3 regions of the Ralstonia sp. SA306 genome follow, and region 3 is predicted to be linked to each of the others. Evidence: predicted binding sites of a transcription regulator. Region 3 holds the regulator's gene; each other region holds the start of a gene.
The links. The regulator HrcA, encoded in region 3, represses chaperone genes, less so after heat shock. The targets are predictions, from matches to a motif close to TTAGCACTCNNNNNNNNNGAGTGCTAA.
Positions count from the first base shown of each region.

Region 1: a site for HrcA is predicted at 3,589-3,615, ahead of groES (co-chaperone GroES). Genes of this name have one in related genera too.
Region 2: a site for HrcA is predicted at 7,124-7,150, ahead of rpoH (RNA polymerase sigma factor RpoH). Genes of this name have one in related genera too.

Region 1 covers NZ_CP096451.1:2,330,848-2,340,603, reverse strand. Annotated here, with positions in the region: gene M1D44_RS11200 (MFS transporter) at 1-711, shown strand, start outside; gene M1D44_RS11195 (transketolase) at 762-1,613, shown strand; gene M1D44_RS11190 (transketolase family protein) at 1,610-2,611, shown strand; gene groES (co-chaperone GroES) at 3,705-3,995, shown strand; gene groL (chaperonin GroEL) at 4,100-5,743, shown strand; gene M1D44_RS11175 (YjgN family protein) at 5,975-7,048, shown strand; gene M1D44_RS11170 (M48 family metallopeptidase) at 7,075-8,160, shown strand; gene M1D44_RS11165 (GtrA family protein) at 8,280-8,726, shown strand; gene M1D44_RS11160 (pilus assembly protein TadG-related protein) at 8,948-9,756, shown strand, end outside.
Region 2 covers NZ_CP096451.1:2,663,565-2,673,320, forward strand. Annotated here, with positions in the region: gene ntrB (nitrate ABC transporter permease) at 1-529, shown strand, start outside; gene M1D44_RS12710 (ABC transporter ATP-binding protein) at 549-1,352, shown strand; gene ybiB (DNA-binding protein YbiB) at 1,522-2,532, shown strand; gene M1D44_RS12720 (pirin family protein) at 2,547-3,416, opposite strand; gene M1D44_RS12725 (OsmC family protein) at 3,430-3,834, opposite strand; gene M1D44_RS12730 (diguanylate cyclase domain-containing protein) at 4,076-6,994, shown strand; gene rpoH (RNA polymerase sigma factor RpoH) at 7,230-8,123, shown strand; gene M1D44_RS12740 (SCO family protein) at 8,192-8,797, opposite strand; gene cyoE (heme o synthase) at 8,867-9,756, opposite strand, start outside.
Region 3 covers NZ_CP096451.1:457,042-466,797, reverse strand. Annotated here, with positions in the region: gene hutC (histidine utilization repressor) at 1-527, shown strand, start outside; gene M1D44_RS02170 (carboxymuconolactone decarboxylase family protein) at 660-1,007, shown strand; gene hrcA (heat-inducible transcriptional repressor HrcA) at 1,049-2,107, opposite strand; gene M1D44_RS02160 (NAD kinase) at 2,219-3,163, shown strand; gene recN (DNA repair protein RecN) at 3,309-5,015, shown strand; gene M1D44_RS02150 (hypothetical protein) at 5,109-5,573, shown strand; gene mprA (MprA protease, GlyGly-CTERM protein-sorting domain-containing form) at 5,837-7,480, shown strand; gene mprA (MprA protease, GlyGly-CTERM protein-sorting domain-containing form) at 7,671-9,650, shown strand.

The DNA.
Region 1 (9,756 bases), 1.6 Mb from region 3:
CTGCTGGGCGTGGCCATCCTGCTCTATCTGGACAACGGCATCGCCCAGGCCAAGTGGCTGACCGACGCAGAAAAGGCGCTGCTTGAGCGCAACGTCGCCGGTGACAACGCGCAGAAGACCGCGCATGGGTCGGTGGGCGCCTTCATCGCAGACCGCCGCCTGTGGCTGCTGGCCGCCATCTACTTCTGCGTGGTGCTGGGGCAATACGGGCTGACGTTCTGGCTGCCGACCCTGATCCGCAAGGCTGGCGTGGCCGATCCGCTGTGGGTGGGCGTGTTCACCGCGGTGCCGTACATCTGCGCCATCGTCGCGCTGCCCCTGGTCGGCATGAGCGCAGACCGCCGCCGCGAGCGCCGCCTGCATCTTGCCGTGCCGATGCTGGTGGCTGCCGCCGGGTTCGCTGCGCTGCCGTTAATTGGCAACGTGGGCGCAGCACTGGTGTGCCTGAGCATTGCTGCCGCCGGGATCCTGTCTTCGTCGTCGCAGTTCTGGTCGTTGCCCACGGCCATGCTGGGCGGCATGTCGGCCGCTGCGGGCATCGCTGCGGTCAACTGCTTCGCCAATCTTGCCGGATTCTTCTCGCCGGCCATCGTCGGGTGGCTTAACGACCTGACGGGTAAATCAACGGCTGGGCTGATCTTCATTTCCTCGGCCATCGTGCTTGGCGCTGTGCTGGTGTTCTTCGTGCCGGCCAAGGTCGTCAACCGTTGAGTCGGTGACTGTCTCTGCCTCGTGCTTCCCGCTTCATCACAGGAACCATCATGACTTCCACATCATTGCCCCCAACTGACGCCGTGCCCCTGGCCGAGCGCGCTTACCGAATCCGCCGCAACGCCCTGCTGATGGGCGAAGTGCAGGGCCAGGGCTATATCGGGCAGGCGCTCGACATCGCCGACGTGCTGGCCGTCGCTTACTTCGGCGCCATGCGCTATCGGCCAGAAGACCCCGACTGGGAAGGCCGCGACCGCTTCCTGCTCTCCAACGGCCACTATGCGATCGCGCTCTACGCCGCATTGCTCGAAGCCGGAATCCTGCCCGCCGAGGAACTGGAGACGTACGGCAGTGACGACAGCCGCCTGCCAATGTCCGGCATGGCCAGCTATACGCCCGGTATGGAGATGTCCGGCGGCTCGCTCGGCCAGGGGCTCACGATTGCCGTCGGCCGCTGCCTCGGGCTCAAACGCAAGGGCTCCGACGCGTTTGTCTACACGCTGTTCTCAGATGGCGAGCTGGATGAAGGCGCCGTATGGGAAGGCCTGCTGTCGGCCGCGCACTGGAAGCTGGACAACCTCATCGCCGTGGTTGACGTGAACAACCAGCAGGCCGACGGCCCATCGACGCAGATCATGGCGTTCGAGCCCCTGTTGCCCAAGCTGGAGGCGTTTGGCTGGTTCACGCAGCGCGTGGACGGCAACGACATCGATGCAGTTAAGGTGGCGTTCGATGCTGCACGCACGCACAAGGGTGCTCAGCCGCGCATGATCATCTGCGATACCCGCATGGGTTGCGGTGTTCCGTTCCTGGAGCAGCGCGAAAAGAATCACTTCATCCGCGTTGACGCGCACGAATGGCAGCTCGCGCTGCAAGCACTGGAAGCCGGGAGGACCGCATGAGCAGCACCGTCATCAACAAGCCCAAGCTGAAGACCTCGGCCATGATCGCCTCCATTGCGGGCGAGGGCCAGGCGACACGCCCGGCGCCGTTCGGCCATGCGCTGGCCGAGCTGGCACGCGTGAAGCAGAACGTCGTCGGCATGACGGCAGACCTGGGCAAGTACACCGATCTGCACATCTTCGCGAAGGAATTTCCGGACCGTTATTACCAGATGGGCATGGCCGAGCAGCTACTCATGGGTGCCGCCGCCGGGCTGGCCAACGAAGGCGCCCAGCCGTTTGTGACGACCTACGCTGTCTTCGCGACGCGTCGTGCATACGACTTCATGCATCAGACGATTGCTGAAGACAATCTCGACGTGAAGATTGTCTGCGCGCTGCCAGGCCTGACGACGGGCTATGGCCCCAGCCACCAGGCCGCCGAAGATCTCGCACTGATGCGTGCCATGCCCAACATGACCGTCATCGACCCGTGCGACGCGCTGGAGATCGAGCAGATGGTGCCGGCCATTGCAGCGCATGCCGGGCCTGTCTATGCGCGCCTGCTGCGCGGCAACGTGCCGGTGGTGCTTGACGAATACGGCTATCAGTTCGAACTGGGCAAGGCCAAGCTGCTGCGCGATGGCGCCGAAGTGCTGGTCATTTCGTCCGGCATCATGACGATGCGCGCGCTGGAAGTGGCCAAGGCGCTGGAGGACGACGGCATTGGCGTGGGCGTGCTGCACGTGCCGACGATCAAGCCGCTCGATACCGAGACGATCCTGCGTGAGGCACGACGCTCGGGCCGGCTCGTGGTGGTGGCAGAGAACCACACCGTGATCGGCGGCCTGGGCGAGGCGGTTGCCGGCACCTTGATGCGAGCTGGGGTGAGCGTGCCGTTCCGCCAGGTTGGGCTGCCGGACGCATTTCTCGATGCCGGGGCACTTCCCACCCTGCACGATCGCTATGGGATTTCCACGAACGTCATGGCATCGACCATTCGCGGTTGGCTAGATTGAAAGAGTGCACCTCTCGCTCCAGCGGGCAGCGGCACATTGGGGCGTTCCGCGGTGAGGTAGTGTCGACTGGTTCGCGTCCCGCCAGCTTCGAATGATGCTGAGGGCAGCCGCGTTGATCAGAGCACTCTCCTGCTCGCTGCCGAGCGGGGGAGTGCTCTGTATCGAATTTGGCCGCAAGAGCCAACGTCAGCGGCAGAGGATGCCAACCCCAGCGTAGTACGCAACGGCGTCACGCAGGAACTGCGCGGGGCTGACCCTCCTCTTATCCGGGGGCGTGGCTGTGAACGCGATGCGAGCGCGGGCATCTGCAGCCACGAAGAGCATTTCCTAGCCCGCGCCGTCCACCGAGTCGTGGTGGTTGCTGGTAACGCGGTGGCCGGCCGCTTGGTGCGTGTCCCGTGTGGTGCATTCCGGTCAACTCCACGATTAGCCGCAACGGCGTCCTGGCTGATAACGGTCGGCACTCCCGTGGACCCACCTGGACCACTGAGTCCCGCGATCGGATCGTCACACCGCTATTGCGTTGAAAGACTGGCTGTGGCGGTGTTGCCCTCCGGTAAAAATCTGGCGCACCCCACCTCTCCCGTTTTTGGTACCGCCGATGCCGACGCCATTTAGGAGGTGCTATTGGAGGATGGGTGGACCGCGCCTCCTTGTGCCCAGTGGTCTTGATCAACACTTCAACCGGGTGCGGTGCAGATTTTTTGAGATCCGTGAGGCACATTTATGGAGCTGCGAGAGGCTGCTCAATTTGAGTGAGCTTCGTTTTCAGAGAGCGGCGGCTCTCTTTCGTCACTGTGCCCTCATCACATCGAATACGCTAAATCATTGAGGATGAAGGGATTTTCAGTGCGAGGCCGGGGCGGCACCAGGCAGAGTTCAGAGTTGAGTGAACAAAGTTCAGAGTTGCGTGAATCTCGACCACAACAACTTCAGCCACCCCCCCTTCTTGAAATCGTAATACCCCGTCCCTATAATTAGCACTCGCCGGGCAGGAGTGCTAACAATGCCTCCACCCCCGATGCTTTCCCGATGCGCCGCGTCCCGCGGCGCGTTTTGTGAATAAACACTCACTTTGCATTGAGGAGTTTGTATGAACCTGCGTCCCTTGCATGATCGCGTGATCGTGAAGCGCCTGGACAACGAAACGAAGACCGCTTCGGGCATCGTCATTCCTGACGCCGCCGCTGAAAAGCCGGATCAAGGCGAAGTGCTGGCCGTCGGTCCGGGCAAGAAAGACGATAAGGGCAATGCGATCGCGCTGGACGTGAAGGTCGGCGACCGCGTGCTGTTCGGCAAGTACGCCGGCCAAGGCGTCAAGGTGGATGGTCAGGAAGTCCTGGTCATGCGCGAAGAAGACATCATGGCCGTGGTGGCGAAGTAAGCGGGCGCTCTGTCGCATCGGCTTACCAGTAAACCAATCCTCATTGTCTGCCCGGCGGATTCCCCCGGTGTAGGCAACATCCAAAGATCTCGGAGATTCTCAAGATGGCAGCTAAAGACGTAGTGTTCGGCGACGCCGCACGTGCCAAGATGGTCGAAGGCGTGAACATTCTCGCCAACGCAGTCAAGGTGACCCTGGGCCCGAAGGGCCGTAACGTGGTGTTGGAGCGCAGCTTCGGTGGTCCGACCGTGACCAAGGACGGTGTGTCGGTCGCCAAGGAAATCGAGCTGAAGGACAAGCTGCAGAACATGGGCGCGCAAATGGTCAAGGAAGTCGCTTCCAAGACCAGCGACAACGCCGGTGACGGCACCACCACCGCAACGGTGCTGGCCCAGTCGATCGTGCGCGAAGGCATGAAGTACGTTGCCGCCGGCATGAACCCGATGGACCTGAAGCGCGGCATCGACAAGGCTGTCGGCGCTGCCGTCGAAGAACTGAAGAAGATCAGCAAGCCGACGACCACCAGCAAGGAAATCGCTCAAGTTGGCGCCATCTCGGCCAACAGCGACGAATCCATCGGCCAGCGCATCGCTGAAGCCATGGACAAGGTCGGCAAGGAAGGCGTGATCACGGTGGAAGACGGCAAGTCGCTGGCCGACGAGCTGGACGTCGTGGAAGGCATGCAGTTCGACCGCGGCTACCTGTCGCCGTACTTCATCAACAACCCGGAAAAGCAAGTTGTCCAGCTGGACAACCCGTTCGTGCTGCTGTTCGACAAGAAGGTCAGCAACATCCGCGACCTGCTGCCGGTGCTGGAACAAGTCGCCAAGGCTGGCCGTCCGCTGCTGATCATCGCTGAAGACGTTGAAGGCGAAGCCCTGGCAACGCTGGTGGTCAACAACATCCGTGGCATCCTGAAGACCGCCGCCGTCAAGGCACCGGGCTTCGGCGACCGCCGCAAGGCCATGCTGGAAGACATCGCCATCCTGACGGGCGGCCAAGTCATCGCTGAAGAAGTCGGCCTGACGCTGGAAAAGGCAACCCTGAACGACCTGGGCCAAGCCAAGCGCGTTGAAATCGGCAAGGAAAACACCACGATCATCGATGGCGCAGGCGACGCCCGCAACATCGAAGCCCGCGTGAAGCAAGTGCGTGCCCAGATCGAAGAAGCGACCTCGGACTACGACCGTGAGAAGCTGCAAGAGCGCGTGGCCAAGCTGGCCGGCGGTGTTGCTGTGATCAAGGTTGGCGCTGCCACCGAAGTCGAAATGAAGGAAAAGAAGGCCCGCGTGGAAGATGCTCTGCACGCAACGCGCGCTGCCGTGGAAGAAGGTATCGTGGCTGGCGGCGGTGTTGCACTGCTGCGCGCCCGTGCGCTGATCTCCGGCCTGAAGGGTGCCAACCCTGACCAAGACGCCGGTATCAAGATCGTGCTGCGCGCCATGGAAGAGCCGCTGCGTCAGATCGTCACGAACGCTGGCGACGAGGCTTCGGTGGTGGTGGCCAACGTCATCGCCGGCCAGGGCAACTACGGCTACAACGCTTCGACCGGCGAGTACGGTGACCTGGTGGAGATGGGCGTGCTGGACCCGACCAAGGTGACCCGCACCGCTCTGCAGAACGCCGCTTCGGTCGCTTCGCTGATGCTGACCACGGATTGCGCCGTGGCAGAACTGCCGAAGGACGATGCAGCTCCGGCAATGCCGGGCGGCATGGGTGGCATGGGCGGCATGGACGGCATGATGTAATTTGCCTGTTCGGCAACCTGGCCCGGCCATTTTTCGGGATGGCTGTTCCAAGCAAAAAACCCCGTGGGTGCGAGCCCGCGGGGTTTTTTGTTGCCTGCTTTGTTAAGACGGCGTTAACGCTGCAATGCAGTGGGCTTCGCTACAATCGGCCCACCCGCGAGCCTCAGCGTCGTTAAGTATCGATCAGCGTCCTGAAGCGGGCACGACAACAACTCAGGGAAGGGAAAACAGATGAACGACATCGCACGCGAGTCCGTCCTGGGCAGCGCCCCCGCTCCGGCTGCGCCGCAGCCCTTGCGACTGCGCTTTATCGGCAGTGGCTCCGAATACTTCCGCATCTGGATCGTCAATCTGCTGCTGACCATCGTTACGCTGGGCATCTACTCGGCCTGGGCGAAGGTGCGCACGTTGCAGTATTTCTATCGCAACACGCAGCTGGCCGGTTCGAGCTTCGACTATCACGGCAGCCCGATCGCCATTCTGAAGGGCCGCGCGATTATTTTCGTACTGGCGCTTGCGTTCAACCTCCTGGGCCATTCGTCGCCGCTGCTGGGGTTGGCGCTGCTTGCATTGATGGCCGCTGCGTTTCCGTGGCTGCTCGTGCGCTCGCTGCGTTTCCGTATGGCCAATTCCAGCTATCGCGGCCTGCGCTTCGCCTTTACTGGCAAGGATGCCGAGGGCTACATGGTGTTTCTGGTGTGGCCGATTCTGAGCGTGTTTTCGCTCTACCTGCTGGCGCCGCTGGCGCATCAGCGCTTCAAGCGTTTCCAACACAAGAACACGCGCTTCGGTACCGCATCATTTGATTTCTCGGGCACGCCGGGCAACTTCTACGGCGTGTATCTGCGCACCTTCGGGTTGGCGGTGCTCGCCGTCGTGGTGGCTGGTGTGCTGTCGCTGTTGCTGGGGGTGTCGTTCCATCGCGCGCCGGGCATAGGTCAGATCTTCGGCTTCATCGTCATCGGGTTGTTCATGTATGCGGCGATGCTGTTCCTGACCCCGTACGTTCTGTCGCGCCTGCAGAACCTGGTGTGGAGCAACACGACGCTGGGCGCGCACCGCTTTCAGAGCCAGGTCGGTGCAGGCAAGCTGTTCTGGATCTTCGTGTCGAACGCCGTGATGATCGTGATCACCGTCGGCCTGTTCACGCCCTTTGCACGGGTGCGTACTGCACGCTACAAGCTCGAATCCGTGACGATGTTTGCGTCGGGCTCACTCGACACCTTCGTTGCTGGCGAGACCACCAAGGTGAGCGCCCTGGGCGACGCCACGGTGGACTGGTACGACATCGACATCGCGCTGTAAGCGCGCTGCAGGCAAAGGCAACCCCTGTGATTATCGCGACCTACTTCGACGGCCGTACCTCGCGCGCGCAACCCGTGCGCCTTGCCGTCGAGGCGGGCGAGGCGGTGCTGTTCGACGCGGAGGGCACGGCGCTGCGCCGCGCGCCGCTCTCTACGCTGCGGGTGTCGGAGCGCGTGAAGCATGCACCGCGCTTGATTACGTTCGAGGACGGCGCGTTCTGCGAGATCACCGACCCGGCGGAGCAGGCATCGCTGAATGCGCTGCTGCATCGCACCGGCTATCGCGAGGGCTGGGTCGTGCTGGCGCAGAACAGCTGGAAGCTGGCGCTGGGCGCGCTGCTGGCCATGGTGGTGGTGCTGGCGCTGGGCTATCGCTACGGCTTGCCGTGGGGCGCCAAGGTGGTGGCCAATATGGTGCCGCAGCGCGCCGAGGCACAGCTCGGGCGCAGCACGCTGAAAGCCATGGACGAGCGCTGGCTCCGGCCCAGCAAGCTGCCCGCCGCGCAGCAAGACCGCATCCGTGCACGGTTTGCCGCCCTGCACAGGCCGCCGCAGGCCACGCACACGTATCACATTGTTTTTCGTGATGCCGACATCGGCGCCAATGCCTTTGCGCTGCCCGGCGGCGACATTGTCGTGACTGACGCGCTGGTCAAGCTGGTGGGTGAGGGCGATGGCCTGACGGGTGTGCTGGCGCACGAGGCAGGTCACGTTGAATATCGCCACGGGCTGCGGCAGGTGATTCAGTCGTCGGCCATTGGAGCCACGGCGGCGCTGCTGTTTGGCGATGTTTCGACCATTCTGTCAGGCGTGCCGGCGGCGCTGCTGACGCTGCGCTATTCGCGTGACTACGAGCGCGACGCCGACCACTATGCCGCGTTGCTGCTGCAGGAGAACGGCTTGTCCGTCGGTGCGTTTGCCGACGTGCTGCAGGCGCTGGAAGACACGCATGGCGGCACGCGCAAGGCCGATGCCACGAAGAAGGCCGACGCCGCCAGCGATGACGATGCCTCGGCGTTCTTCTCGTCTCACCCGCTGACGCGCGAGCGCATCGACACGCTGCGCCGCTTTGACCGCACGCACGGCGGCAGTGACAACGGCGACGCGGACTGACGCGTCACGCACTCCGCTCGTCACGCTCGTCTAATTCCCGGCTGCTTCGTCATCCGTTTGATCGATTTCCCCCCTGCCTCGGGCCACCAAGAATGGTGACAGAGGGACGGGGGGACATCATGCGACACGCTGAATCGGGCGTCATGAACGCATTGGCGGGTGTGCTGCCGCCCACGCTTGTACGGCGGTTGCCGGACCGCACGATGGTGACCCGCGTGTTCCGCTTCGGGGTCTCCGGTGTTGTGGCCACCGGCATGCATGTTGCCATCGCCACCACGCTCATCAACGGTTTTTCTGCCTCTCAGGTGACGGCCAACGGCGTTGCGTTCATCTGCGCCAACGTCTGCTCGTACCTGCTCAACGCGCTGTGGAGCTTTTCGGCCAAGCCCGGACGCGCGAACTTCTTGCGCTTCTACGCCGTCTCGCTGCTCTGCTTGGCGCTGACGCTTGCGATCTCGTGGCTAGCCCAGACGTTGGGCCTGAGCTACTGGGTCGGGCTTGCGGCGATCTTGTCGGTGGTGCCGCCGCTCACCTTTTTATTGCATCGGTTCTGGACGTTCCGCTAGCGGAGGGCAACATGGGCTGCCTGCACAAACCGCCCGCAATGCAAGCCACCAAGCGGCTTCGCGTTTCATCGCTGAATCATACCTACGGCCAGTTTCGGACTGCGTCTGTGGCGGCTACAACTGACGATAAGGGACGGGGAAATCTGCAAGCGACCGGCGAGCCGCGGCAGGTAGTCAGTACAACGCCCGATAGCCACTCACACCGGCGGAGGCGAAGGCATATGCGCGCGCATACCAAACAGAGAGAACGAGGGGCGGTGCTCCCAATGGTCGGCTTGACCCTTGCCGTGTTGCTGGGAATGGCAGGCCTGGTCATCGACTTGAGTGGCTTGTTCGTGGCCAAGACGGAGCTTCAGTCAGCGGTGGATAGCTGTGCCTTGTCAGCGGCGCAGGAACTGGATGGTGCATCGGATGCACTGACTCGGGCAACGAATGCGGGGCTGACAGCGGGCAACGCCAACCGCGTCGTCTACCAAGCATCGTCCGCATCGTTGGCGAACGCGGATGTCACGTTCAGCACGGCACTGAACGGCACCTACAGCGCGGCCGGCGTGGCGTCGAGTTCGTCGAGCTATGTCAAGTGCACGCATACCAAGAGCGGGATCACGGCACGCCTGATCAAGTTCGTTGGTGGTGCCACCAGCAATGCCGTTGCTGCGCTGGCGGTGGCCACGCGTGTACATGCGCAGAGCACGTGCCCCATTCCAGTGGCCCTGATCCCAAAATCCGGGGGTACGGCTCCCAACTATGGTTTCCAGATCGGTGAGTGGGTCAGCATGCTGTACTCCGGCGGGTCCACTACACCGGGTGAGATGGGTTGGTACAACCTCGACGGCTCCACCAATGCCAACGAGACGAAAACCGAAATGGATCAGGGCTATTGCAATTCCAAGATCGGTGATCAGTTGGGGACACCTGGTGCGAAGGTCTCTGTTGACGACAACTGGAACGGGCGCTTTGGCATCTACAAGAACAAGTCAAACGCATCGCAACTGCAGCCGGATTTCACGGGCTACTCCTATACGTCGAC
Region 2 (9,756 bases), 1.3 Mb from region 3:
CGGCATTCCGGCGGGCTTCATCATCGGGCGCTTTGCGTTTCTGAATGCGATGGCCTCGCCCATCATCAGCCTGCTGCGGCCGGTGTCGCCGCTGGCGTGGCTGCCGATCGGGCTGCTGCTGTTCAAGTCGGCCAACCCGGCGGCCATCTGGGCGATCTTCATCTGCTCGATCTGGCCGATGGTCATCAACACCGCCGTGGGCGTGACGCGCGTGCCGCAGGACTACCTGAACGTGGCGCGTGTGCTGAACCTGTCTGAGTGGAAGGTGTTCACGCGCGTGCTGTTTCCCGCCGTGCTGCCGTACATGCTGACGGGCGTGCGGTTGTCCATCGGCACCGCGTGGCTGGTGATCGTGGCGGCAGAGATGCTCACCGGCGGTGTCGGCATCGGCTTCTGGCTGTGGGACGAGTGGAACAACCTGAAGGTCGAGCACATCGTCATCGCCATCTTCGTGATTGGGGTGGTGGGCTTGCTGCTGGAGCACGCGCTGCTGGCGATTGCACGGCGCTTCTCATACGACGCGGTTTGAGGTAAATGGGGGGATCGCCATGACAGACAAATTCCTGCGCATCGAAAACGTCGGGCAGACGTTCAAGACCAAGAGGGGCCCGTTCGTTGCCCTGCGCGACATCGACCTGACCGTCGCGCGCGGTGAGTGCATCGCATTGATCGGCCACTCGGGCTGCGGCAAATCGACGTTGCTCAATCTCATTGCCGGGCTCACGCGGCCGACCACGGGTGGGTTGATCCTGGCCGAACGGGAGATCGCCGGACCAGGGCCGGATCGGGCGGTGGTGTTTCAGAACCACTCGCTGCTGCCTTGGCTCACGTGCTTTGACAACGTGTATCTCGCCGTCGAGCGTGTGTTTGGCAAGACCGAGACGAAGGCCCAATTGCGTGAGCGCACGCATGCGGCGCTGGCGCTGGTGGGGCTCACGCATGCTGAGCAGAAGCATCCACACGAGATCTCCGGCGGGATGAAGCAGCGGGTGGGGATTGCGCGGGCGCTGTCCATGGAGCCGAAGGTGCTGCTGATGGATGAGCCCTTTGGCGCGCTGGATGCACTCACGCGCGCGCATCTGCAGGATGAGCTGCTGAAGATTGTTGCCGCCACCGGCAGCACGGTGGTGATGGTCACCCATGACGTGGATGAAGCTGTTTTGTTGGCTGACCGGATCGTGATGATGACCAATGGACCAGCTGCCACCATCGGTGAAGTGTTGAAGGTAGAGCTGGCGCGGCCACGGGATCGGATGGCGTTGGCGGATGATCCGGCGTATCACGCTTGTCGGACCGCGGTGCTGGATTTTCTTTATCGGAAGCAGCGGCATCCGGTGGCGGAGGCGGCTTGAGGTCTGTTGTTGGGTCTGGGTTTTGGCCTTGGTGGTCTGCCTCCCTTTCCCCCCTGCCGGGGCTGAAACAAGGGACGCACCACAGGACGCAAAAAAACCACCCCATGGCGCCAGCGCAGAATCCACAGCGCTATGATCAACCCCAAGCCAATCACCCGCGCCATGAACAATGCCCGCTCCCCCCATCCTCCCCGACAACGCCGCTGAAGACGCCCTCTCCACCGGCCCCTTCCCCGCCGCCCGCTTCATCAAGGAAATCGGCCGCGGCGCAGACGGCGCCCGTGCCTTGGTCAAGCACGACGCCCGCGCGCTTTTCACCGCCATGCTGGAAAGCCGCATCTCCGACGTGCAGCTCGGCGCCATCCTCATGGCCTACCGCATCAAAGGCGAGACCCCGGAAGAACTCGACGGCATGCTGGAAGCCTCGCATGCGCACTGCCGGCCGCTGCCGGCACCGGACACGCCTGAGCGCGCGTTGCCGGTCGTCATCCCCAGCTACAACGGTGCCCGCCGCCAGCCGAACCTCGTGCCGTTGCTGGCCAAGCTGCTGGCGCGCGAAGGGGTGCCGGTGCTGGTGCATGGCATTCGCCGCTTCGACGGCCGCATCACCACGGCCGCGCTGTTCGAAGCGCTTGGCTGGCCCGTCTGCGAACACATGGACGAAGCACGTGAGCGCCTGGAGAGCGATCGGCTGGCGTTCGTGCCGATTGACGTGCTATCGCCCGAGTTGGCGTCGCTGCTGGACAAGCGCGAGATCGTCGGCCTACGCAATTCGGCCCACACGGTGGTGAAGATGCTGCAGCCCATTGGCGGACACGCACCGCACGAGGCGCTACGGCTGGTGAGCTACACACACCCGGAATACCGCGACACGCTCACTGATTACTTCCTGCGCCATCCGGCCAATGTGCTGCTCGCACGCGGCACCGAAGGCGAGACCGTGGCCGATGCACGGCGCGGCAGCGCGGTGGAGTGGCTGCACGACGGATCACACGAAACCGTGATTGAGGCGGTGGAAGGATCGAGCGATACGCCGCCTGAATTGCCTGCGGGGACGGACGTGGCGGCAACGGCGCGGTGGATTGAAGCGGTGCTCGACGGCAAGCAGCCGGTGCCGGAGCCGATCGCCAAGCAGGTCCGCGCGATCGTGCGGTGTGCACGACCGGCGCAGGCTGCCTGATCGATCGCTCGGTCTTACTTGGACGGCAGCGGAATGCGCTCCGTCTCGCCCGGCACGTGGGCGAAGGTGTCGTTCTCCCAGCGCTGCTTGGCGTCTTCAATGTCAGCCTTGTTGCTGGCGACGAAGTTCCAGTAGATGTGGCGGTGGCCGTCGGTCGGGTCACCGCCCAGCAGCATCACGCGTGACGACACCTGTGCGGTGAGCGTCACGTCACCGCCAGGTTCCAGCACAGCGAGGTGCTGCGGGTCGAGCGCCTCGCCATCGATGCTGACGGCGCCGTCGACAAGATATAGCCCTCGGTCTGCATGCTCGGGCGGAATCACCAGCGACGCACCGGCCGCCAGTTCCAGCGCCACATACAGCGTGCGCGAACTCACCTTCACGGGCGACGTCAGCCCGAACGCATCCCCCGCGATGACTACGCCCTGCACGCCAGGGCATTCGAGCTTGGGCAACGTGTCGGCGGCGTGATGGGCGAAGCTGGCGTCCACCTTTTCCTGATTCTTCGGCAGCGCCACCCAGGTCTGGATGCCATGCACGCGGGCGCCCTTTTCACGCCCCTCGGGCGAAGAACGCTCGGAGTGGACGATGCCGTTGCCGGCCGTCATCCAGTTCACATCGCCGGGCGTGATGGTCTGCACGCTGCCGAGGCTGTCACGGTGGACCATGCTGCCGTCGAACAAATACGTGACGGTGGCCAGGCCGATATGCGGGTGCGGACGCACGTCGATGCCCTCGCCGGGGGCGAAATCCACGGGGCCCATGTGGTCGAAGAAGATGAACGGCCCCACCGTCTGGCGCGCCGCCGAGGGCAGCACGCGCTTAACCGAGAAACCGCCCAGATCGCGCACGTGCGGGCCGATGATGTGCTGAATGGAAGTCATGGCGGAAAGCTCCTCAGGCGCGCTCGGCAAGTTCGGTGTCGATGCTGATCTCCACCTCGGTCATCAGCTTGTGAACGGGGCACTTGCCGGCTACGCGCAGCAGGTCGGCACGTTGCTCGTCGCTTAGATCGCCATGCAGGGTCAGCACGGTGCGCAGCTTGTAGCGGCCCTGGCGCTCCTGGCTGCCGTCGTGCTCGACGGCCACGTCGATCGAATCGAGCGGGTACTTGCGCTGGCGCGCATAGAGCGTGACGGTCAGCGCCTTGCAGCTGGCCAGGGCCGCGTCAAAGTAGGCGTGCGGATCGGGCGCACTGCCCTCGCCCGTCGGCTTGGGCACGTCAGTGTAGGTCACGCCTTCGGGGAAGGTGACCTTGTGACGGAAAAGGCCTTCGGTGTCCTTGCTGACGACGATGGTCATTGACGGCTCCTGTAACGGTGTCTGCGATGTCCGGGCAGTGTAGCTAACTTGCGTGAAGGCACGGGAGGTGGCGCGATGTGCGGAGTGCAGCGCATTTATTGGCGCTTCGATCACTCGACATTGCAGACATGGCAATTCAGCCCACCCATTTGGGTGGAAACGCTCAAGCGGCGCGGTTTTCCGCCGATCTTCCGGTTAGAAGACATCCGCCCTGAAACCGCCCCGCTTACGCGTCCTCTGCATGGTTACTCGCCGGCCGCTTGTCGCCATTGCCGGCGGCATCGGCTTTCTCCTCGTCCTGATTGGGCTGACCGTGATGGTCGGCTGGCTGCAGCATTGGCCATGGGCGGTGAGGCTGGGCACGGACCGCCTGCTGATCGTGTTTGCCACGGGGATCAACCTGACGCTGTTGGGCGCTGGCCTGGGGGCGCTGCTCGTTGGAGCGGTGCTACCAGACGCCCTGTGGGCAGACCGGGCGGCACGCGGGCTGGGCGGCGCGGTGGCGGTGCTGTCCACGCTGCGGCTGGCCGAGATGATCACGGGATGGCCGATCGGGTTGGACTTTCCTGGCCTGCACGCCTGGCTCGGCCGCCAATGGGTGACCGGATGGATTGGCGGCATGCACCCCAGCCACGCGCTGGCGGTAGCCGCATCGGCGACGGCTCTCAGCCTCGTGCCCACCCTGCGCAAACCGCACCGCGCGCAGTGGTTCTGGGGACTCATCGGCTTGGCGATGCTGCTCTGCGCTGGCGACCTGCTCGGCCGCGCCATGGCACTCGAATATCTGTACCCGGCGTGGCTGCGATGGCACGCCCCGGACGCGGCCGCCGTCTGCTCGCTGCTGGTGATCACGGGCACACTGTGCGCCGCGGTAGCCCGGCATCCTGGCCTGTTGCGCCTGCGCTTGTCGCCGGAAGACACCATCGTGTGGATCAGCGGCGGCTGTGTGGTGCTGGCGGGCCTGGGGGCCACTGTCACGGCGTTCATCATCCAGGTGGATAGCGCCACACTGACATTCGGCACCACACGGGCGCGAGCCCTGTCCAGCTACGCTGAAGAGTTCGACCGACTGCTGGCCATGCGCGCGGAAAGCCCCCGCCTGGTGGCCGCCGCCACGCACATCCAGGAAGTGCTGCGCCATCCGGCCGACAACGCAGCGCGCCTGCGCAGCGAGCGTGCGCTGCAGGCGTATCGCGAGCAAGGCTACTCGTACCTGCAACTGCGTACGCTCGCGGGCGAGGGCATCGTCAGCCTGGGGACGCAAACGCTTGAACCCGAACTGTCGATACCGCTGCACGTCGGCCTCGCGCCCGAGCGTGTCACGCTGCAATGGGTACACGGTTTTGCCATGCGCACCGAAACGCCCGTCATGGCAGACGGCATGCAGATCGGTTGGCTGGTCGCCGAGCAACCACTCGCCCATATGACAGGCCGCTACAACAGCCAACGCGGTACGGGGATGACGGAAACGCTGGCGATGTCGGGCTTTGATGCGCGCGGCCGCGCCATGTCGTTTCCGCAGCGCTTCGATGCCTATGTGTTCGAGCTGCCGCCCCTCACGGTCGACCACCGGCCCCTGCCGTCGCGCCTGGCGTTGGCGGGCGAGGCCGGCTACGGCCAGTGGCAGGACATCCACGGCATGCCGACGTCGTTCAGCTATACGCCCATCGGCCACACGGGTCTGGCACTGATCAGCAAGATCGCCAGCGCCGAGCTGTACGCCCCGATGCGCGTGCAGTTCGAGCGGCTTGCGGCCTTCATGCTGTGCCTGATGATCGGCAGCGTGCTGGCCATCCGTCTGACGGTGCGGCCGTTTGCCAACCGGCTGGCCGCGTCCGAACGCGCGCTGCGCACCGCCAACGAAAGCCTCGAGCGCCGCCGTGACGCCCTGCGCGCCAGCCGCGAACAACTGCGCCTGGTGGCCGACAACGTGCCCGCGCAGCTCAGCTATGTCGACCCCGACGGCATCGTCCGCTTTGCCAGCCGCACGCTGCTCGAAGCCTTCGGCCGCAATGAAGATGAGACGCTCGACCGCCATGTGCGCGACATCTACACCCCCGAGGACTACCGCGCGCTGCTGCCCTACATGACGGAGGTGCTGGCCGGTTACCCGGTGCAATTCGAGATCCAGTCCGTGCGCACCGGCGTGCCCCGCTACCTGAGCGGCCACTACTTTCCTGACTACGATGATCGCGGCACGCTGCGCGGCTATTTCTCGGTGCTGCAGGATCTGACGGCCCGCACGAGCGCCGAGCTGGCCCTGGCGCGCAGTGAACGCGCACTCAAGCTCGTGCTCGACAACGCGCCGCTGCTGGTGTCGCACATCAACCCCGACAGCGTCTTCACCTTCTGCAACGTCACGCATGCGCGCTGGCTGCAGCGCACGCCCGAGGAGGTCTGCGGCCAAACGCCGGAACGGGTGTTCACGCCGGGCACGTACGCCTTGCTGGCACCGTATCTGGTGCGCGCCCAGCGCGGAGAATCCGTCCAATTCGAGATCACCGCGCCGTGGTACGAAAAGCCGCACACCGCCGGCCCGCGCAGCCGCACCCGGCATTTCCGCGGCCAGCTCGTCCCCGATGCCGGAGAAGCGCGCGACGGCCGCTGCGGTTTCTACGCCTTTGTGCAGGACGTGACCGAAGCCAAGCGCAGCGAGATGGAGCTTTCGCGCATGGCGCGCTTTGATGCCCTCACCGGCCTGCCCAACCGCTACGAACTCTACGAGCGCCTGCGCGCCGCGCTGGAACGCCGTCAGCGCCTGCCCGCGCCGCTGGGCGTGCTGTATCTGGACGTGGATCACTTCAAGCACATCAACGACACCTACGGCCACGCCGCCGGCGATGCTGTGCTGGTGGAGGTCGCGCACCGCCTGCAACGTGCCGTGCGCCGCACCGACACCGTCGCCCGCCTCGCAGGTGACGAGTTCATCATCCTGCTCGACCCGATCGACGCCCCGGATGATGCGCTGCACACCGCGCAGAAGATCGTTGGCGCGATCCGGCCGCCCATCAATCTGTCGGGCGATACCGTCCTGCACGTCACGACGAGCATTGGTGTCGCCTGCCCGGGCTCCGAAGTGCGTGACCCAGACGCCGCCCTGCGCGAAGCCGATCGCGCACTTTATTGGGCTAAGTCACGCGGCCGCAACACGGCGGCATAGTCGAGAACCGATAACCCCCGCCACGGTCTATGACTGGACATGACACGCTTTTTGTTGCGTCGCAAACATCACACTATCGATGAATACACCTTGATTTACGGGAACTATTAACCGGACAAAAATGTCCTATTAGCACTCATCCGGTTGGAGTGCTAAGATGCCTTTCCAAACCTCCACTGGATTTCGACAGGAGTCCTGAGTGAACGCAGTCATCCCCGTGAATACCGTTTCCGCAATCGCCACCCAGCCGTCCGGCAACGCCGGTAATGGATGGGCGCTGGCGTTCCCTGGCAATCTGGGCAACATCGACGCCTATATCCAAAGCGTCAACCGTGTGCCGATGCTGTCGGCCGAAGAAGAACAACGTCTGGCCCGCGAATACCGCGACAACGACAATCTCGATGCCGCCCGCCGTCTGGTGCTCTCGCACCTGCGTCTGGTGGTGTCGATCGCCCGCGGCTATCTCGGCTACGGCCTGCCGCATGCCGACTTGATCCAGGAAGGCAATATCGGCCTGATGAAGGCCGTCAAGCGCTTCGACCCGGATCAGGGCGTGCGTCTTGTCTCGTACGCGATGCACTGGATCAAAGCCGAGATGCACGAGTACATCCTGAAGAACTGGCGCATGGTCAAGGTGGCCACCACCAAGGCCCAGCGCAAGCTGTTCTTCAACCTGCGCAGCCACAAGCAGGACGCGCAGGCGACCTTCACGTCGGATGAGATCGACGCCGTGGCGGCCGAGTTGAACGTCAAGGGCGCCGAAGTGCGCGAGATGGAAACGCGCCTCTCGGGCGGCGACATCGCGCTCGAAGGCCAGATGGACGACGGCGAAGAATCCTTCGCTCCGATCGCCTATCTGGCGGACACGCACAATGAGCCGACCCGCGTGATCGAAGCGCGTGGCAACGACCGTATGCAAAGCGAAGGCATCGAAGCCGCCCTCGCCAAGCTGGACGACCGCAGCCGCCGCATCATCGAAGCCCGCTGGCTGAACGTGAACGACGACGGATCGGGCGGCTCGACGCTGCACGAGCTGGCTGACGAGTTTGGTGTGTCAGCCGAGCGCATTCGACAGATCGAATCGGCCGCGATGAAGAAGATGAAGGGTGCACTGCAGGCCTTCGCCTAAGCTGCCCGCCTCCGCCATAAAAAAGCCCGCCAAACTGGCGGGCTTTTTCTTTGTGCGACGATCGAAGATCAGTCGGCGAGCAATTGCTTGATGTCGTGGGCGATCGGCTCGGGGCCCTGACCGTGCTTGATGAACAGGCGCAGGTTGCCCTTTGGATCAAACATGTAGCTGCCGGCGGTGTGGTCCATGGTGTAGTTGTCGGGCGAACTGCCCGGCACCTTGCTGTAGAACACTTTGAAGTCGGACGCGACCTTCTTCAGTTCAGCTTCGTTTGCCGGACGCAGGCCGATGAAGCGCGGATCGAACGCGGGCACGTATTTGGCCAGCAGGTCTTGCGTATCGCGCTCCGGGTCGACGGTGACGAACAGCACCTGGACGCGGTCGGCGTCCTTGCCGAGGGTGTCCATCACTGCGCGCAGTTCGGCCAGCGTGGTCGGGCAGACATCGGGGCAATGCGTGTAACCGAAGAACATGACGACGACCTTGCCGCGGAAATCCTCGAGCGTGCGGCGCTTGCCGGTGTGGTCCGTCAGCGAGAAATCGGTGCCGAAGCTCTTGGACCCGGTGATGTCGAGGTTCTTGAAAGCGGGCTTGTCGCTGCACGCCGTCAGCGCCATCACGGTGACGGCCAGCATGGCGAAGAGCGCGGCGCGGAAGTGTCGGAAAGAAAGCATGGTCATCGTGTTGGAAACAGACCGCCTAGCGTAACGCCAACGGCACATGCTTGCTGGCGGCCCTGTGCGTCACAGCGCCGCGCTTTGCATGAGCGCGGGGCCGAACTTGAAGTAGTGGTCCACCAGCAGTGCGGCAAACAGGATCGACAGGTAGATGATCGAGTAGCGGAAGGTCTTCTGCGCCAGTGCGTCCGAATACTTGCGGTACATGCGCCACGCATACGAGAGAAAGCCGAAACCGAGCACCAGCGCCGTCGCCAGGTAGATATAGCCGCTCATGCCGTAGACGAACGGCAGGATGGTCGCGGCGATCATGATGAGCGTGTACAGCAGGATATGCAGCAGCGTGTACTTCTCGCCGTGCGTGATCGGCAGCATCGGCAGGCCGGACTTGGCGTAGTCGGCACGGCGGTACAGCGCGAGCGCCCAGAAGTGTGGTGGCGTCCAGGTAAAGATGATCAGCACCAGAATCCAAGCCTCGGCCGGCACGCTGTTGGCGACGGCCGCCCAGCCCAGCGCCGGCGGCATCGCCCCAGACAGCCCGCCGATCACGATGTTCTGTGGCGTGGCCGGCTTGAGCAGCAAGGTATAGATGATCGCGTAGCCGATGAAGGTGGCGAACGTCAGCCACATCGTCAGGTCGTTGGCGAACACGTGCAGCGTCCACATGCCCGCACCGCCCAGCACCACCGAGAACACCAGGATCTGTCGCGTGCCCAACTCACCGCTGGCTGAGGGGCGCCAGGCCGTGCGGCGCATCATCGCGTCGATCTTGCGCTCGACCAGGCAGTTGATGGCGAAGGCAGCGCCGGCAAACAGCCAGATGCCGACCGCGCCGCCAATCAGCACCGGCCACGGCACCATGCCCGGGGTGGCCAGGAACATGCCGATCACGGCGCAGAACACGGCAAGCTGCGTGACGCGCGGCTTGGTCAGCGCCGCATACTGCGATGCGGTCG
Region 3 (9,756 bases):
TCCTCACGCGGGTGCAGGGGTTGGGAACGTTCGTCGCGCAGCAGAAGTACCAGGCAACGCTGGTGGCCATCCGCAATATCGCTGAGGAAATTGCCGCACGCGGCCACAGGCACCGTGCGGAACTGCACAAGCTCGAACGTGCACGCGCCAACGATGCGATGGCCGCATCATTCGGCGTGCCGGTGGGGCGTGCCCTGTTCCATTCGCTGATCGTGCACTTCGAGAATGACCTGCCGATCCAGGTGGAAGACCGCTGGGTGAATGCCGAGCTGGCCCCCGACTATATGCAGCAGGATTTCACGCAGACCACGCCAAACGCCTACCTCATGCGTGCCGCCCCGTTGCAGGGCGTGGATTACGGCATCGAAGCCCGCCTGCCTCCGCGCGAGATCGCCGAAATGCTCCAGATGGATGTGCGCGAACCGTGTCTGATGCTACGGCGCAAGACGCTATCGCAAGGCCAGGTCGCATCGCTGGCGACCATGTGGCACCCGGGTGGGCGGTATCAATTCACGGGCAGTTTCTGAGCGCGTCGTTGCGCTACATCATGACCTTGCCCCTGGGCGCGGACGAGAATGCATCGAAAGGATGCGCGGCGGCTTATGCCGATATGCCCAGCCCGCTACCTCACTCCACACCCGGCCCAGGAGAGCACTGTCATGAGCGGCATGCCCGAATTCAAAAGCGTGGTCAAAGATGTGTCTGCGCACATGCGCAGCTTGCGCGAATCGCAGCCGGAGTTGATGACGGCATTCAGCCAACTGGCGGCAGCCGGCACAAAAGATGGCGCACTGAGCAAGAAGACGCGAGAACTGGTGGCGCTGGGAATAGCCATCGCCAGCCGCTGCGACGACTGCATCGGCTTCCATGTCCAGGCGCTGGTCAAGCTCGGCATAACCCGTGCCGAACTGGAAGAGGTACTGGGAACAGCCGTCTATATGGGCGGCGGCCCTTCGATGATGTACGCCACGCATGCGCTGGCGGCGTTTGAGCAATTCTCGGCCTGAGACATTGGCGGGCCGCTTCGCCCGCTGCAGGCTACGCTGCCTCAATACTGGCTGAGTGTGCTGGACAGCAGCTTGGCCGTGATATCCACGATAGGGATCACGCGCTCATACGCCATGCGCATCGGCCCGATCACGCCCAGTGTGCCGACGATCTTGCCGTCCACCTCGTACGGCGCGGTGATGACCGCCATGTCTTCGTGCGGCACGAGACTGCTCTCGCCGCCAATGAAGATCTGCACGCCCTCGGCGCGGCTGGATACGTCCAGCAACTGCAGCAATCCGGTCTTCTGCTCGAACACAGCAAAGAGCCGGCGCAGCTTGTCCATGGACGAGGACAGGTCTTCCACCTCCAGCAGCTTGCGCTCGCCCGAGATGACGACCGGTTCTTCCTCCGACACGGCACTGCTGCCCGCCTCCACGGCCGCCTGCATCAGCGCGGTCATGTCGGCCTGCAGCGCAGACAACTCGCCGCGCAGGCTTTCGCGCACCGCATCGAACGTTTGGCCGCCGTAATGCGCGTTGATGTAATTGGCGGCTTCGACCAATTGCGACGGGGTGTAGGGCGTATCGGTATGGATGATGCGGTTCTGGACGTCGCCTTCGGGCGTGACGACGATCAGCAGGATGCGGGACTCCGACAGCCTCAGGAATTCGATCTGCCGGAACGCATGCGTGCGTCGCGGCGTCATCACGATGCCGGCAAACTGCGAGAGGTTGGACAAGGTTTGCGCCGCCGCCGCAATCACCCGCTGCGACGATTCCGAGCCATGCGACGCCATCTGCGTGCGCACCTGCTCTGCAATCGCGCCGACCATCTGCTGCGCCATGCGGTCGTGCGTGCTCAGCACATCCAGCGGGCTGGCCGTCAGCATCGTATCGACAAAGAGGCGATAGCCACGCGGCGTCGGCACGCGCCCGGCCGAGGTGTGCGGGCTGGCGATGAAACCCATCTCCTCCAGGTCGGACATCACATTGCGGATGGTGGCCGGCGAAAGATCGAGCCCCGAATACTTCGACAAGGTGCGCGAGCCCACGGGCTGGCCCTCGGCGATATACCGTTCGATCAGGGTCTTGAGGAGGATGGTTGCGCGCTTGTCCATGATTCTTCAATTTTACGCAAAATCGGCGCCAATCTACGGGTGATGTCGGCGTTTCTCCACTAAACACGCGCCGACGTGGCGACGGCCATATCGATATGGTGTAATGCGCGCATGTCGATTCCCCCGTCCGCCGTGGCCCCGCAAGCTCCCGCCGCCTCGCCTTCGCCTGTTTCGCCTTTCAAGACCGTTGCGCTGGTCGGCCGGTATTCGGCCGCCAACATTGCCGGTCCCCTCATGGAACTGGCGTCGTGCATTGCCGGGCGCGGGCATGACATTGTGTTCGAGCGAGACACGGCGCTCAACATCGGCGTCCAGGATTACCCTGCCCTGCCGCCCGAAGAGATGGCACGCCACGCCGATGTGGCCGTCGTGCTCGGCGGCGACGGCACGCTGCTCGGCATCGGGCGCCACCTGGCCGGTGCCAGCGTCCCCGTGATTGGCGTCAACCACGGGCGGCTCGGCTTCATGACCGACATCCCGTTCGACGACGTGCACACCGTGCTGCCCGACATGTTATCGGGCCGCTACGAGGCCGAAACCCGCACGCTGCTGCAGGCCCAGGTCGTGCGCGACGACGAAGTCATCTTCTCCGCCCTCGCCTTCAACGACGTGGTGGTCAACCGCTCGGGCACCTCGGGCATGGTGGAGCTGGCCGTGTCGGTCGACGGCTTCTTCATGTACAACCAGCGTTCGGACGGCCTGATCGTTTCCACGCCCACGGGCTCGACGGCGTATGCACTGTCTGCGGGCGGGCCGATCCTGCATCCGGCGCTCTCGGGTCTGGTGCTGGTGCCGATCGCACCGCACTCGCTGTCGAACCGCCCGATCGTCATTCCGCAAGACGCGGAGGTGGTCATCCAGGTCACCAGCGGGCGCGATGCCAGCGTCAACTTCGACATGCAGTCGCTCACGTCCTTGCTGCCCGGCGACCGCATCGTGGTGCGCCGCTCGGAGCGCACGGTGCGGCTGCTGCACCCGATCGGTTACAACTACTACGCCACGCTGCGCAAGAAGCTGCACTGGCACGAGTATCCGACCGAAGACAACCGGCTCTAAGAACCTGCCCATGATCCTACTGCGCGGCCCGATCTTGAACCTGCGATGCTCGCCGTACGCATGTACGGCTGCGCTTCTCGCTTCAACCTCGAGCCGCTCGCTACGAATCATGAGCAGGTTCTAAAACTCCACGCCCACCGCTTCCATGCTGCGCAGCCTCACCATCCGCGATTTCGTCATCGTTCACGCGCTGGATCTCGATCTGGCCGACGGTTTTACCGTGTTTACGGGCGAGACCGGCGCGGGCAAATCCATCCTGATCGATGCACTTGCACTCACGCTGGGTGAGCGCGCCGATGCGGCCGTCGTGCGAGAAGGCGCGCCGCGCGCCGACATCACCGCCGAGTTCGACGTGCATCCGCATGTGGCCGCATGGCTGGAGGCGCATGAACTGCACGACGACGAGGGCGTGATCCTGCTCCGCCGTACGGTCGATGCCGCAGGCCGCAGCAAAGCCTTCATCAACGGCGCGGCTGTCACGCTGGCGCAACTGCGCGAAGTGGGCGAGCAACTGGTCGACATCCACGGCCAGCACGCGCATCAACTGCTGCTCAAGGCGGATGCGCAGCGCAGCCTGCTCGACGCCCACGCGGGCCTGGAAGGTGCTGTGCGCGTGGTCGGCGAACACTACCGGGAATGGCACGCCGTGGTGCGCGCACGCGAAGCTGCCGAGCAGCAGTCGCGCGAAGTCCAGCTCGAACGCGAGCGCATTGAATGGCAGGTCAACGAATTGCAGAAGCTTGGTCCCCAGCCGGGCGAGTGGGAAGACGTGCAGGCCGAGCACCACCGCCTGTCGCACGCTGCCAGCCTGATCGAAGGCACGCGCGAGGCGCTGGATGGTTTGTCCGAGTCGGAAGGCGCGGTGCTCACGCAACTGGGCGCGACGCTCCATACGCTGCGTGAACTGGCCGAGATCGACCCCGCGCTGGCTGATGTGCTGGCCGCGCTGGAACCGGCCGAGGTGCAAATCCAGGAAGCCGTGCACACGCTCGCTCGCTATGCCGATCGAGCAGAGCTGGACCCGGACCGCCTGGCAGAAGTCGACGCGCGCATGCAGGCGCTGCACACCATGGCGCGCAAATACCGGGTCGCTCCCGAAACGCTGCCGGCTGAACTGGCTGAACGTCAGGCGCAACTCGCCGCGCTGCAAGCTGCATCCGATCTCGATGCGCTGCAAGCCCAGGAAGCGCAAACCCACGCCGCGTATATGACGGTCGCGCAATCGCTGTCGCGCGACCGCGCCAAGGCCGCGCGCGAGCTGGCTGACGCAGTGACCGGCGCCATGCAAGGCCTCTCGATGGCCGGTGGGCGCTTCGACATCGCACTGCACGCGCTGGAACACGGCGGCGCGGCGGGGCTGGAGCAGGTCGAATTCCTCGTCGCGGGGCATGCGGGCGTGTCGCCGCGGCCTTTGGCGAAAGTCGCCTCGGGCGGCGAGCTCGCGCGGATCAGCCTGGCCATCTCGGTAATTGCCAGCGAAGCGAGCCCGACCCCCACGCTGATCTTCGACGAAGTGGATTCCGGCATTGGTGGTGCGGTGGCAGAAGTCGTGGGCCGGCGCCTGCGCGAACTCGGCATGCGCCGCCAGGTGTTGTGCGTCACGCACCTGCCCCAAGTGGCCGCGCTCGCCAATCACCACATCCAGGTCGCCAAGCAGACGGTGGCAGGCAGCACGCGGTCCGACCTCGTGGTGCTGGACGCCACGGGCCGCGTGGATGAGATTGCCCGCATGCTGGGCGGCGCATCGCTGACCGAGACCACGCGCCGCCACGCAGACGAGATGCTCGCCGCGGGCCGTGCGCAATTGGCACCGGAATCTACGGCGCGGAAATCCCGCCGCGCGGCACAGTGATCGCCTATACCGGAACCATTGCTGCCAGGGTTGGCACGAATGTTCCGGCTGCAGACGCGACAAACATCCTCTACCGAATCCAAGGAGAACTTCATGGCCCGCATGGCCCGCACGATCCAACCGGCTGCCCGCCCTCGATCCCTGCTGTCGTCCGCCAAGCCTGCACTGGCGATAGCTCTCGGCCTGTGCTTGCTGACCGCGTGCAAGTCCGTGCCGGCCATTGACCCGGGAAAACCGCCTGCCATGGACCCGGCCTCGGCCAACACCCAGCCTCCAGCCTCCGTGTCGGCTGCGCACAATCTGGGCGACATCATCATCGGCCTGAGCACGCCGACCACCTCGTCCACCACGGTGCAAGGTGTGCTGGATGCCGCGGGCGCACGCGCAACGCCGCGCCTGGCCTTTGCGGTGGTACGTCCGATGTCGGGCGGGTTCTGGGTGGTGCGCGCCAGCTCGGGCGATGCATCGGCCACGCTGGATGGCGCAGTGACGGCGTTGCGCAGCACGCCCGGCATCGCCTCGGCCGACCCGGATCGCATCATGAAAATCCAACGCTGAACCACCGCGACACCGCTCCACACTGTGAAAGAGCGGGCGCCGCGTGGCGTCCGGTTTCCTACTCCACGTTCCGTCGCCAGGCCCGCATTCTGCTTCAGCAGCAACTCACAACCGGCCTTTTTCCCCTCGCAAACGTGATCGGCCATCGCCGCCACACCAAGCGGACAAGTCGCGTGCTACCTTTGGTTTTGTGTAACGGTATGTCAACGATCACATCCTGACGACGTTTCTCATTACAACGAGACCCCACGGAGCACCCGCTGATGACCCCCTCCCTCTTCCGGTTGAAGTCTTGGCTCCGCGCGGGCGCCGGCCTTGCCTGTCTTGCCTGGGTGATGGGCAGCCAGGTCGCTACAGCTGCCGCGCCGCTGCCGCAATACACCGGTGACCTGATCATCAAATGGCGCGACGACACGAGCGGCACGCGCAAGACGCTCTCGGCCAGCGAGGCGAACAACCGGTTGCTGTCGGTAGCGCAAGCGGCGGGCAGCACGCTGCAGGTCAAGCGCACGCTGGGCACCAACGCGCAGCTCATGCGCACAGGGCTGACCGATGCCGCCAGCATCCAGGCTACCGTCGACAAGATCGCGCAGGACGCCCGCGTGGCCTACGTGGTGCCTGATCGCATCCTGCGGCCCAACACCATTCCGAACGATCCGCTGTTCGCCACGCAGAACAACCTGGCCGCGCCGGCGCTGGTACCTGGCGGCATCAACGCGGCTGCGGCGTGGAGCATCACGCAGGGTTCCACGGGCATCGTGGTGGCAGTGGTCGATACCGGCTATACCGATCACCCCGACCTGTCAGCCAAGATCCTGCCGGGCTACAACTTCATTTCCGACCCGGCGCGCGCCGGTAACACCTTCGGCCGCGGGACGGACGCGCATGACCTGGGCGATGGCGTAACGAGCACGGATGTCGCGAACATTTCCGGCTGCACCAGCAGCGACATCGCCAATAGCAGCTGGCACGGCACCGAGGTCAGCAGCGTGCTCGCCGCCCAGACAAACAACACCCTCGATATTGCAGGGGTAGGCTGGAACACACCGATCGTACCGGTGCGCGTGTCGGGCAAATGCGGCGCGCTGCTATCCGATACGGTGGACGGCATGCTGTGGGCAGGCGGCATCAACGTGTCTGGCGTGCCGACCAACGCCAACCCGGCACGGGTGGTGAACGTGAGCCTGGGCAGCACAACACAGTGCTCTGCGGCAGAACAGGACGCGGTGAACCAGTTGGCCGCACGCGGCGCCATCGTGGTGGCGGCCGCCGGCAATGAAGCCGCGCAGACCGTTGATGCGCCGGCCAATTGCACGGGCGCCATCGCCGTCACTGCGCACGTCGACAGCGGCGAGAACGCCAGCTACGCAAACGTGGGACCCCAGGTGGCGTTGTCCGCGCCGGGCGGTGGCTGCGGCAACTCGAAAGTCGTCACGAGTACAACTCCGGCGACTTGTGCAGAGCCCGTTTCCGTTATCCAGGCCGACTCCAACGATGGTGCACAGACTGTCGGCAACCCCACGGTCAAGTCGGTGGCAGGCACGAGCTTTTCGACACCGGAAACAGCCGCCACCATCGCGCTCATGCTGAGCGTGCAACCACAGCTGTCGAACGCGCAGGTATTGGCTGGCCTGAAGCAGACCGCGCGGCCGCACCCTAGCGGCACCTTCTGCGCTGTGAACACCGGCATCTGCGGCGCTGGCCTGCTGGATACCGCCGGTGCCGTCAGTTATGCCCAGAACACGGCGCCGGCCGGCTCGGGTGGTGGCACGACGGGGTCGGGGGGATCGACCGGGAGTACGAGCAGCGGTGGTGGCGGAGGCGGCGGAGCCATCCCGCTGGTTGGCGCGGCGCTGCTGTTGGCGCTGGGGGTTGCATGTCGGCGCAAGCGTGGGTTACCGCATTGACGCGGCCTTTGGCTTGACCGAAACCGCCTCCCTCTGGAGGCGGTTTTCATTTGTGGTGCTCCTGCACACCCCTTCCGTCGCCAGATACTAGGGTTTATACCTAATGCGATCTACTGCACGCTGTCTCAATCCTTTTGGACAATGCAAATGCAAGCTTTGTAATCCCTTACAAAAAGACAGGACTGCTCCGATGAAGACAATGGTTGCCGGGGGTGTAGTACAGGCGCTGTTAGCGCTTGGGTTGGTGTCGTATCACGTTGCGCCAGCGCTGGCCGTGGAGAAATCCACAACGTTCAATACGCAGCTGCAATGGGTGACGCAGCTGGTCGTCAAAGAGAAAAGCACGGGGTTGAAGACGCAATCGGTTGCAACAGACGGCGCGTCAACCCGCGCAGACGTGGCGACCGTGCAACGCTGGTCGGCGGCAGCGCAGTTGCCGATGACATACAAGCGCCCGATGTCGGGCGGGGCCCACGTATTGACGCTGCCCAACGTCATGACGCTGGAAGACGCCCAGACCGTCGCGCAGCGCATGGAGGCTAGCGGCCAGTTTGAATATGTGTCGCCCGACCGCATCATGCGGCCGATGGCACTCGCCACCGATCCGCTGTTTGGACAGCAATGGAACCTGCTGGCGCCGACGGCCAGCGCGCCCGGCGGCGCCAACGTGACAGCCGCGTGGGATACCACGACCGGCGTCAATACCGTTGGCGTTGGCATTGTCGACACCGGCATCCGTGCAGACCATGCCGACTTCGTTGGGCTGAGCTTCGGCACGGGCCGCAACTTCGTCAGCAACAGCGCCATGACCGGCAGCTCTGATCCGAAGACGGGCAATACGATCCCATCCGGTTTCGTCAACAACGGCGCCAACAACACGCTCACGAATACCGATCCCTCCGACCCCGGCGACTGGGTGACCAGCAGCGACGCCGCGTTGTATCCCACGTTTTGCGGTAGCTCGGTAAGCAACAGCAGCTGGCATGGCACCTTCGTCGCCGGCCAGATCGGGGCGCAGCGCAACAATGGCATCGGTATCGCAGGCATCGCCCCCCGCGTGCGTGTGCAAATGGCGCGGGCACTGGGCAAGTGCGGCGGCGCAACCTCCGACATCATGGACGCCGTGACGTGGCTGTCCGGCGGCTCGGTGCCGGGCGTAACCAACAACCCGACGCCCGTCAAAGTCATCAACATGAGCCTGGGCGGTTCCGGAAGCTGCTCGACACTCGAGCAGAACAGCATTACCGCAGCGCGTGCGTTGGGCGTCACCATCGTGGCGGCCACCGGCAACGAAGCTGGGCCCGTGGATGCGCCGGCCAACTGCACTGGCACCATCGCCGTGACGGCACACTCGCAGGAAGGCGACAACGCGTTCTACGCCAATGTCGGCGCGCAGACGGTGATCAGCGCCCCTGGCGGCGGTGCGGGCACGGTCATTCCCGGCTCCGCCAGCAAAATTGTGTCGCTGTCCAATACTGGCACGACAACACCGGTGGCATCTCCCGCAGGCGACGCCTACGCGCAGGACATCGGCACGTCGATGGCCACGCCCCATGTGGCCGCGACCGCAGCGCTGATGCTGTCGGTTCAGCCGGCACTGACCCCAGACAACATCACGGCGATCATCAGGCAATCTGCCCGACCGTTCGTGGCCGGCACTTACTGCGCAACACACGCTGGCGTGTGCGGTGCCGGTACGCTGGACGCCGGTGCAGCCGTCGCGCAGGCGCAAGGCTCGCCGACCGTGCATGCCACGGCATCGGCGTCGAGCGTGACCGCCAACACGGCCGTCACGCTGACGTCCATAGGAGGCGCCGGCTATAACAAAACGACCAGCAGCACCGTCTGGGCCCAGACCGCCGGGACGCCCATCACCCTGACGACGACTGGCCCCGATGCCAACGGCGTCAGCACCGCCACGTTCACGCCGGGCGTCGCGGGCGTGTACAGCTTTAGCGTGACGTTGACGAATAGCTCGGGCGCAACTGCGTCAGATACGGTCAGCGTGACTACTACCGCGGCGGCGGCGACATCGGGCTCAGGCACGGGTAGCGGTACTGCGACTAGCAGTAGCGGTGGCGGTGGCGGTGGCGCGCTCCCACTGTGGGTTGCAGGTCTGCTGGTGGCCGGGGGGCTGACAGGTTGGAAGCGGCGTTCGCTTTCGCATTGACACGGACCTGCGCATCGCGAAACCGCCTCCTTGTGAGGCGGTTTTTTTTCACCCCGATGGACGGCAACATACCTGCCCCGGCCAACGAAACTAGGGTTTCTACTTA